One region of the Paenibacillus sp. J22R3 genome, then DNA from elsewhere that is predicted to be linked to it. Evidence: a T-box and tRNA genes for the amino acid it is inferred to sense, from the RefSeq annotation. Region 1 holds a T-box; the other regions hold tRNA genes.

Evidence for each region. The T-box of region 1 lies ahead of leuS (leucine--tRNA ligase). A T-box ahead of a tRNA ligase gene usually reads a tRNA of that ligase, here a tRNA-Leu.
Region 2: it encodes a tRNA-Leu, which carries the amino acid that the T-box ahead of leuS (leucine--tRNA ligase) is inferred to sense. The anticodon was not compared.
Region 3: it encodes a tRNA-Leu, which carries the amino acid that the T-box ahead of leuS (leucine--tRNA ligase) is inferred to sense. The anticodon was not compared.

The regions. Positions count from the first base shown of each region.
Region 1 is NZ_JBWDNS010000009.1:93,359-96,634, reverse strand. Features, by position in the region: gene AC0YN4_RS28525 (CvfB family protein) at 1-836, shown strand, start outside; gene AC0YN4_RS28520 (class I SAM-dependent DNA methyltransferase) at 839-1,600, shown strand; T-box leader at 1,669-1,899, shown strand; gene leuS (leucine--tRNA ligase) at 1,982-3,276, shown strand, end outside.
Region 2 is NZ_JBWDNS010000001.1:1,689,916-1,693,191, reverse strand. Features, by position in the region: gene AC0YN4_RS07985 (ABC transporter substrate-binding protein) at 1-841, shown strand, start outside; gene AC0YN4_RS07980 (hypothetical protein) at 981-1,145, shown strand; tRNA gene AC0YN4_RS07975 (tRNA-Met) at 1,227-1,303, shown strand; tRNA gene AC0YN4_RS07970 (tRNA-Ile) at 1,325-1,401, shown strand; tRNA gene AC0YN4_RS07965 (tRNA-Leu) at 1,420-1,505, shown strand; gene AC0YN4_RS07960 (hypothetical protein) at 1,812-1,952, opposite strand; gene AC0YN4_RS07955 (LamG-like jellyroll fold domain-containing protein) at 2,582-3,276, shown strand, end outside.
Region 3 is NZ_JBWDNS010000003.1:320,599-323,874, forward strand. Features, by position in the region: gene AC0YN4_RS16225 (GH36-type glycosyl hydrolase domain-containing protein) at 1-1,024, opposite strand, end outside; gene AC0YN4_RS16230 (HAD family hydrolase) at 1,185-1,838, opposite strand; tRNA gene AC0YN4_RS16235 (tRNA-Leu) at 1,963-2,044, opposite strand; tRNA gene AC0YN4_RS16240 (tRNA-Lys) at 2,084-2,156, opposite strand; tRNA gene AC0YN4_RS16245 (tRNA-Glu) at 2,162-2,236, opposite strand; gene AC0YN4_RS16250 (LLM class flavin-dependent oxidoreductase) at 2,506-3,276, shown strand, end outside.

The DNA.
Region 1 (3,276 bases):
ATACCGAGCTTGTCGGACATCGTCCGCAAATCGGACAGTCTTATGATGTATTTCTGTTCTTCGATTCGGAGGATCGCATTGCCGCAACGATGAAGACGCCTCTCATTCAGCTCGGCACCGTGGCGAGGCTCGCGATAGCGGATATTCATCCGCGAATCGGTGCGTTTCTCGAGATGGGCCTTGGCCGTCAGCTTCTGCTGCCATTGTCTGAGCAGCCGGAACTAAAGGAGCTTCGACCGAAACGCGGTGACGAGGTTCACGTCATTCTTGCCCATGACAAAATCGGCCGTCTTGTTGCTAAGGTAGCCTTCGAGGAAGAACTCTCGGAGCTGGCCTTCCATGCGCCGCAAGCTTGGCATAACACCTGGGTTGAGGGCTGGGTAACGAAGACGCTTAAGATCGGCTCGTTCGTGATGATTGACGGCGGCGTTATCGGTTTTGGCGCATACGGCTTTATCCCTGCGGAAGAGCGTACTCGATTGCTTCGACTCGGCGAGCGTGTAAAAGCACGCGTCACTTTCGTTCGCGAGGATGGACGTGTGAATTTGTCCATGAATCAGCGTAAAGAAGTGGGTCGGGTTGAAGACTCGGAACGGATTCTTGCCTTCTTGAAGGAGCGTCCAAAAGGCGCAATGCCATATTCGGATGAAACGCAAGCCGAGATCATTAAGGAGAAATTCGGCATCAGCAAAGGCGCGTTCAAACGAGCGATCGGTAAGCTGATGCGCGAAGGACTCGTAGTCCAAGAGGGAAGCTGGACGAAGCTGACTGAACAAGCAGCGACGGCGGCGGTTACGACGCATTCTGCGGCAACCTCGGAAGACGCGGGGGAATAGAGATGGAAGCCTATCGGCATTTCGCCTCCGTATATGACAGGCTGATGGAAGAGATGCCGTATCCGCAGTGGTTGAAGTTTGCAGAGGATTGCTGGACGCGGTACGGAACGCCGAAGACCGTCGTTGATCTGGGATGCGGAACAGGAAGCATTGCGATTCCTCTGGCACGAAGCGGTCACCAAGTCTTCGCGATTGATCTTTCCTCCGATATGCTGACTATTGGGCAAAGCAAATGGGGGGATGAACCTTCACGCAGCGGCGGCACGATTACTTGGCTTCAGCAGGATATGACCGAGTGGGAGATTGGCGAACAGGTCGACTCCGTCATCTCATTCTGCGATTGTATCAACTATCTGACGGAGGAAGATGAAGTTCAAGCTGCTTTCCAAGCCACCTATGAGGGCTTGAAGTCCGGGGGGTTGTTCCTCTTTGATGTTCATGCGCCGAAGACGTTAGCCAGGTATGCTGCGGAGCAGCCGTTTGTACTCGATGAACCGGATGTGGCTTACATCTGGACGTGCGAGCTTGATGAAGAGCGGGTAGAAATCGAGCATCGGCTTACGATATTTGCGCAGGAGAGCGGCTCGCGAGACAACAGTTATTCTCGCATCGAGGAGATACACGTCCAGCGGGCGTATGACGCGGAGTGGATTCGGGAATCACTGCTAATGGCAGGCTTCAGCCGTGTAGATCAATTTGCGGATTTTACGATGAATGAGGCTGATTCGGAATCAGAACGGCTGTTTTTTGCGGCAATCAAGTGAATATGACCGATTCCGGGCGTTCTATGCCTTGACATGACAGGATTCGCTTCATTATAATCGAACTATCTATTTAGGTGTTGAAGAGGAGCAGTAGCTTTAGCAGCGTTTGGAACAGAGAGCCGGCGGTAGGTGCAAGCCGGACCAACGTGAAGTGAACTCGCCTTGGAGCCGCGCGTGAACACGATTGCAGTGGTAAACGTGCCGTTTCGCCTGCGTTAAGGGCAAAGAGTGAGCAGCGACAAAGCATGTCGTTTGCTAACTAGGGTGGTACCACGGGAGAATAGTCTCCCGTCCCTAGCGTTGTCGCTAGGGACGGGAGTTTTTTTTGTTTTCTGATAAGGACTGGTTTGGCATGGAAGAGAGAATAGGGAGGCAATTCGTATGACACAGGAACGCCAAGAGCAGCAGGGGTATAACCCCTTAGTCATTGAGCCGAAATGGCAGAAGCATTGGGATGAGAACAAGTCGTTTAAGACGACCGAGGATGCAGGGAAACCGAAATTCTACGCGCTTGATATGTTCCCTTATCCATCCGGAGCGGGACTTCATGTCGGCCATCCGGAAGGTTATACCGCAACAGATATCGTCTCGCGTTATAAGAGGATGAGAGGCTATAACGTGCTTCATCCGATGGGCTGGGATGCATTCGGCTTACCGGCTGAGCAGCATGCACTGGATACAGGTGAGCATCCGCGTGAGATTACGGTCAAGAACATCAACAATTTCCGCCGTCAAATTAAATCGCTTGGTTTCTCTTACGATTGGGACCGCGAGTTCAGCACAACAGATCCGGATTACTATAAGTGGACGCAATGGATCTTTATCCAGCTGTTCAATAAAGGGTTGGCGTATGTAGCTGAAGTGCCTGTTAACTGGTGTCCGGCGCTTGGAACGGTTCTTGCCAATGAGGAAGTGATCAACGGCCTCAGCGAGCGCGGCAACCATCCGGTTATTCGCAAGCCGATGCGCCAATGGGTGCTGCGGATTACGGAATATGCGGAACGTTTGCTTGAAGATTTGGAAGAGCTGGATTGGACCGAGAGCATTAAAGATATGCAGCGCAACTGGATTGGTAAATCCAAAGGTGCGGAAGTTACATTCGCGATCGACGGACATGATGCTTCGCTTGTCGTATTTACGACACGTCCCGATACCCTGTTCGGTGCGTCCTATTGCGTACTTGCACCGGAGCATGAGCTGGTAGATGTGATTACAACTTCTGCGCAGCAAGCTGCCGTGAAGAATTATCAAGAGACAGCCGCGCGCAAGAGCGATCTTGAACGTACGGATCTGAATAAAGACAAGAGCGGCGTATTCACGGGTGCTTATGCAGTCAATCCGGTGAACGGTGCGCTTGTTCCGATCTGGATTGCCGATTACGTCCTTGCCGGTTATGGCACGGGTGCAATTATGGCCGTTCCGGGACATGACCAACGCGACTGGGAATTCGCTAAGCAGTTCGATCTGCCGATTGTTGAAGTTGTTCAAGGCGGCGATGTGCTGGCTGAAGCTTATGCAGGCGACGGTCCGCATGTGAATTCCGGATTCCTGGACGGTCTCAGCAATGAAGCTGCGATTGCACGCGCTATCGAATGGCTTGAAGCCGAAGGAAAAGGTCAAGGAAAAGTGACGTACCGCCTTCGCGATTGGCTGTTCAGCCGTCAGCGCTACTGGGG
Region 2 (3,276 bases), on a different contig from region 1:
GTTCTGGGATTCGCAAACCTACTCGGCACCTCTTCAGCTTAAGATGTTTGACAATAAAGCAGAGAAGATGACCGTAGATACACCGCAATGGCGCAAAGTGTGGAGTGAAGTAGCCGCATTGTACCAAGAGAAAATCGTACCTACCCAAGAAGATATGAACAACGGTGGCGGCGGTGGCATTGCCAGGGACAAAGAAGTCGCATTTAACCCGTTCCAGAACGATCTATTCATCAGCGGTCGCATCGCCATGATGATCGGCGGCTATGACTATGTGAATGAGCTGTCCAGAGCGAAAGATTATGCCACTAAGAACCCTAAGATTCCATCCCCGGATTGGGATGTCGTGACGATCCCGACTTTCGAGGAAGCTCCTGGTATTGGCGGCAGCATCTACTTGAACAATCTAATGGCGATCAGCGCCAATGCACAGAACAGCGACGATGCTTGGGACTTCATCCAGTTCAACAACAGCAAGGAATGGGCGAAGCTGAAATCCCGCAGCACGTATGAGATGGTAGCACGTAAATCGTTCCTGAAGCCGAAGGACGGCATGAACTATAACATCGAGGCCTTCTACACCCTTAAACCGATTCCACCGCAGGATATCACGCTTGAGAAGCTCTACCGCGAGAAGCCGAACCTCTATCAGGTTCAACAGTTTGCACAGCCACTCTTCCAGGAAGTCATACAGAAGAAGAAATCCGTCGAAGAGGCGCTTAAAGAATGGCAGACCAAAGGGGATGCCATGCTGCAGAAGATCAAGGACAATCCGAATGGTCCGCTTGAGCCGGTTGATGGCGGAGGCGGCGTAGGCATTAATGTTTACGGCGGTAAAGGCTAAATTATAGTGGAGCAACCGCATTGGCGCATCTTGCGTCGATGCGGTTTTTTATATCTTTGTCGGATCGTTCAGAGCCGATGCTTGTTTTTTCCGAAAATGGGGCATTCTAAGCGAAACGGCGAAGAAGGGAGTAAGTGACATGAAGTGGATATATTGGGGGCGTCTGTATGAAACCAAATTTCAAGCCGGATGTCTGGTTAGACGGATGGAAAACGACTGGTGGGTATACGGTTATGAATGTCCGCAAGAGATCGAAGTATTTCGTTCGCGCAAAGGAAGATTCGGCGTTCGATTTCTGCCATAAAAATATACTTGACTTATTCATGCATCATATAGTATATTATTTCTTGTCGCCATTGAATGATTTGTAGTGAATGAGTGTTATCGCGGGGTGGAGCAGCTCGGTAGCTCGTCGGGCTCATAACCCGAAGGCCGCAGGTTCAAATCCTGCCCCCGCAACCAACCTTTCGATTATTATCGTAAGGGCCCTTAGCTCAGTTGGTTAGAGCGGTCGGCTCATAACCGATTGGTCGGGGGTTCGAGTCCCTCAGGGCCCACCATTCCACAATCATGAACATGCCGGGGTGGCGGAACTGGCAGACGCACAGGACTTAAAATCCTGCGGTGGGTGACCACCGTACGGGTTCGATTCCCGTCCTCGGCATCCAACAAGAAACCTTGATGATTCAAGGTTTTTTTATTTTTTAAGGGTGCTTGTATGTATACTTAAAACATCAAATCCTGTGCGTTTAAACTTACCACACAGGATTTTCGTAAAAGCTTATAATACCTCCTTTGCAGTATCTGACTAGATCAGATAATCAAGGGAGGTATTTTTATTATGCGTATCACGAAAGTTAAAAAATCAGCGCCAGCAACAATGGAGTTGCTTGAGAAAGACTTTTTTGGCAGCACTAATTATTGAACCAAATTAAAGACATCAGCCCCCTAATAAAGAGAGCTGATGTCTTTACACAACGTGTTGAACGATTGCTTTAATAATTTCCGCAAAAGCTAAATTAAAAAAAGTTTTAGCTAAGGAACGGGCCACCTTGGCAACATTCATCGATGTGTGTGACTTCCTATAAAACACTACATTCGCTTTTTTCATAGTCATAGTCCTCCATTGAAATTGAGTAATAAATAAATCTCCAATGGTGGTGCTAAAAACATATAAAAGTAACAATCAATGACGAATGGTTTCCATGACCAAATAGCAAATCGTGGAATATAGGGGAGCCATATTTGATATTAAATTATAGCCTATTAAAATTCAACTACAAAATGAACTCTTTTGACATTTTCAACGACAATCTACCTAGATGAAATTACCATATCGTTCTACTAGATTGTAATTTTTTATTTTTTTTGAATATAAGTTAATATATTTGTACACAAGTTTTGAAATATAAAGGTTCCAGCTCGAAGAGAGCTGGAACCTTTTTTCGTTGTTGAGGTGTTTTATGGAACGGCTGCCCGTCAAAGAATAGCCGTTTTTTGCTAGCTTGATTCCAATCAAAATAAAGAGGCGTAGGAGAGGGCTGCAATATGTTTCGTCCGAAAATCGTAGAATAGTTCATTTTCTCCGTTTGCTTCTGACTCTAAAATACAAGTTGACAATGAATAAACGCTTGCTGCGTTACAATCCGTACGACGAAATGTTGGGAGGGGATTAACAAGCTTGCCCTGATGATAGACCATGAATGTTTTCACAAAATATACCACAGAAGGGATAATAATATGAACAAGCACAATCTGAAATCACGCCTGGCATCGCGTCTGACTGCTTTGGTTCTTAGTATTTTGCTAGTGGCACTAACACTACTGCCCGCGACTGCTTTCGCAGATACCCCTACCGAAGGCGATCCCTTCCAAGGCGAGATTCTATTCCCCTTCAATGAGGGGAATGGCTCGAGCTCCAGTGCCCTGTCGGGCGATCTATCAGCGACATTAAACAACTACGCTTGGAATCCAAATGGCCGAGGCAATACTTCCGCGTTCTCCAATGACCAAGCAGGCCAGAACGGAATTACAATCGACTACGGCACTCCTTTCGCGAGTGTAAATGATCTTACGATGGGCGTTTGGGTGAAGCCCGCAGCCCCCAATTCCGGACAAACCAGTTCTTTAATGGCCCCGCCTTATGCTGGTACTACAGGCAATTGGGGATTCAGTAGTGGAGAAATCTGGTGGAGTATCAACTGGGGCACCAGTGCAAACAACTTCGCTGACACAAGTATAAGCTTCCTGTCTTATGGATCGAATGGTTCCGAATGGGATGGCGGCCTCTCAGCGCCGGCAGGCAATCTGGCAGATGGAAACTGGCATTATTTGGCATACAGCTTAAGTGCAACTGCGAAAACGATCGCTCTGTATGTAGACGGCAATCTGATCGGCGAGAAAGATTATAGTTCCCTATATCCAGTCAATCTGCA
Region 3 (3,276 bases), on a different contig from region 1:
CCTTAAGGACAACATGCTCGTGCGTAGGCGTAAAGAAGGACAACAATGTCTCTCCATCCCACTCTTCCTGTTGACGCGATGGGTAACGCTGCTCAATCTCGGCTTCGGTCAGTGATGCTGACTGAAGCGGCTGTCCGACAGTCGAATGAAGCGAAACCTTCTCTACCTCTTGAACAGCGTCCAGCGGCGACTGTGAATCTGCCCATGCCCAAGCTTCCGCAATCTCATCACCAAATTCAAGCGCAGCAACTGCATCGGCATGATTGTCCTCATATAGGCCATAGAATACGACGCGTGCTGAGCCATCCAGTTGTATCCGTTCCGATTGCAGTGCCGCATAAGCAAACTCATATTGGTAGACCTGGTTCGCTAATGATGCCTGCATAAGGCCTGCTGCCTCATTGGTTTCTTTGTACGACAATCCGAACAGCTGGAATCCATCTGTGGAGTAGCCGATTGCGCCTGTCAGCGCCCCCTGCTGCAAATACGGGAATTTCCCTTGCTGGGGTTGGTTCTGTCTGGAGCAAATGACGAAGCCTTTGCTCGTGTCTTCAAATACCGAATGACCGATATACTGCGATACATAAGCTTCATTAGATCGAACAGCGCCTCGATTGGCAATGCCGATATCTTGTCCATATACAACATCCGCTTGAATGCCGTCACCGGTTAAGGCAATATCCCAGAACCAGATGCCGCGATCCGATAACCGGAAAATGACCTTGTAGGAAACGCCCTTCGCAGAGCCCTCCCACACGGCAGCATGCTCGGAATACGCAAAGCGGCTTTGAGATTGGACGCCTAACAGCGGAAGAACTTCCGCAATCGTCCCATCTTCGGCGAATAGTCTTAGATACACATTGTTAAACGATCCGTCGATGGCATTGGAGAGTACTTGATTGATCAGTACATCCCCGTGAGAGGCCTGATACAAGTCTCCGCTGTTCAAAAAAGTAAACTGCAGGCCTCCCCCGCTTAATGAGATTCTGGAAAGGGATTTGCTCGTTTCGACTGAGTTGTTCACGTTAGTCCACTCTCATTTCCATTTTATTCGTTTGTTTTGGTGAAACGTATCACCAATTCTATAATACCATGTTCGGCACCATTCTCGCATGATGGAATTTACAAAAAAAGGGGAAGTGACGACGAAAAGTCACTTCCCCTTTGCCTGTTCTATTCGTTCTTCATTTATCCTCGTTCTCAAGCAGCTCATAAAATTGTGCCACACGATTAAACACGCCATCCGGTAATATATCATAAACCGAGCTTTGATACGTAGATAACCAACGTACGCCATACGTACGAAGCCCGGCTGCCTTACCGGCGAGAATGTCTGCATTACTATCCCCGACAAATATGGCACTCGATTTATCTACAGCCAATATGTGCAGCGCTTTATGTATACCCTCAGGGTCCGGTTTCGGTTTGTTGACGTCATCGCCTGTAATCGTGACATCAAAAAGTCGTTGTAATTGTAACGACTCGGATGAAATTTCAAACGCACGTCTGCTTTTCCCGGTGATGACGCCGATTTTCACACCTTGCTCCTTCAGAAAATGAAGTAAATCTACCAGTTCCTGTTCATTAGGAAAGTTATGATCATGACCCTTCTCATATAACGTGTAATAATCCTCAATAGCCTGTAAGACTGAAGCTTTATTTGTGAAGTTCTCACCTATAATGCCTTCCTCTGTCGGACCGAACATGGTAACAAGCTCATCGTTTGTAACCTCTCGATGATCATGCTGTTTAAACACGGTTCTAAAGGCACTAAACGATAATGGCAATGTGTCGGCGAGCGTTCCATCAAAATCAAATAAGACCGCTTGAATGGACATAACGAGAACTCCTCCTTGTTAGATAAAGGGAATCCTATCCATCATATCAGATTCAGATGATGCCTAAACGGCAAAAAACCTGAAGTCCCTTATGAATCAAGGAATTTCAGGTTTTTCTGAGGTATGCGGTCGGAGGGATTTGAACCCTCACGCCTTGTGAGCGCCACCCCCTCAAGATGGTGTGTCTGCCGTTCCACCACGACCGCGAAGTGATATGTGATTATCCATATCGAATGAGGTAAAAGTGAGCCATGTAGGACTCGAACCTACGACACCCTGATTAAAAGTCAGGTGCTCTACCAACTGAGCTAATGGCTCATAAATGGTGACCCGTAGGGGACTCGAACCCCTGTTACCTCCGTGAAAGGGAGGTGTCTTAACCACTTGACCAACGGGCCTAATCTTCATCGTTTTTCGACAAGCTTTTCAAACGACAAGTGTTATTATATCTAAACCATAAAGCAATAGCAAGCATTTTTTTCAATTCATTTCACAACTTATATTTTACATTTATACCCATAATAATACAGCGCTTCGCACATCGATACGTTCCCCTAAAAACCTACTAACTATTCCATATTAGCTTGTTTTTCTTCCGCAGATCTGAGTACACTAGTAGTAATAAAGGAGGAGAAACAAATTGACCACCACTAGCACTACTGCGAATATGGAAATCGGAATTAGCACTTTCTTAGAAGCAACCAATGATCTTACAACCGGTAAAGCCGTTAACCATGCGGAGAGATTGCGGCATGCGGTTGAAGAAATCGTTCTCGCCGATCAGGTAGGACTTGATGTCTATGGAGTCGGGGAGCATCATCGCTCGGATTATGCCGGCTCCGCGCCAGCTATTGTACTTGCTGCTGCAGCTGCTATGACGAAACGCATTCGACTCACAAGCGCGGTGACCGTTCTGTCCTCTGATGATCCGGTCCGTGTCTATCAATCCTTCTCAACCCTAGACGGCATTTCGAACGGGCGTGCGGAAATTATGGCCGGCCGTGGTTCGTTTATAGAGTCCTTCCCGCTCTTCGGTTATGATCTACACGATTATGATGAATTGTTTGAAGAGAAGCTGGAGCTGCTGCTCGCAATTCGCGACTCAGAGAAAGTAAGCTGGCGCGGCGGCCATCGGCCGGCCTTCCAAAATCTCGGCGTCTATCCACGCTCGGTCCAGCAACCGCTGCCGGTATGGATTGCGAGCGGCGGAAATCCGGAATCCGCGGTCAGAGCCGGTATGCTCGGACTGCCAATTGCGTTTGCGATTATCGGCGGCATGCCTGAGAGCTTCGCTCCATTAGTCAAACTCTACAAAGAAGCAGCAGCTCGCGCGGGTCATGATCCGGCAACCTTGCAAATCGCGACACATTCGCATGGCTTCGTCAGCGATACAACGGAACAAGCTGCTGATGCCTTCTTCCTCCCCACCCAAGCCCAA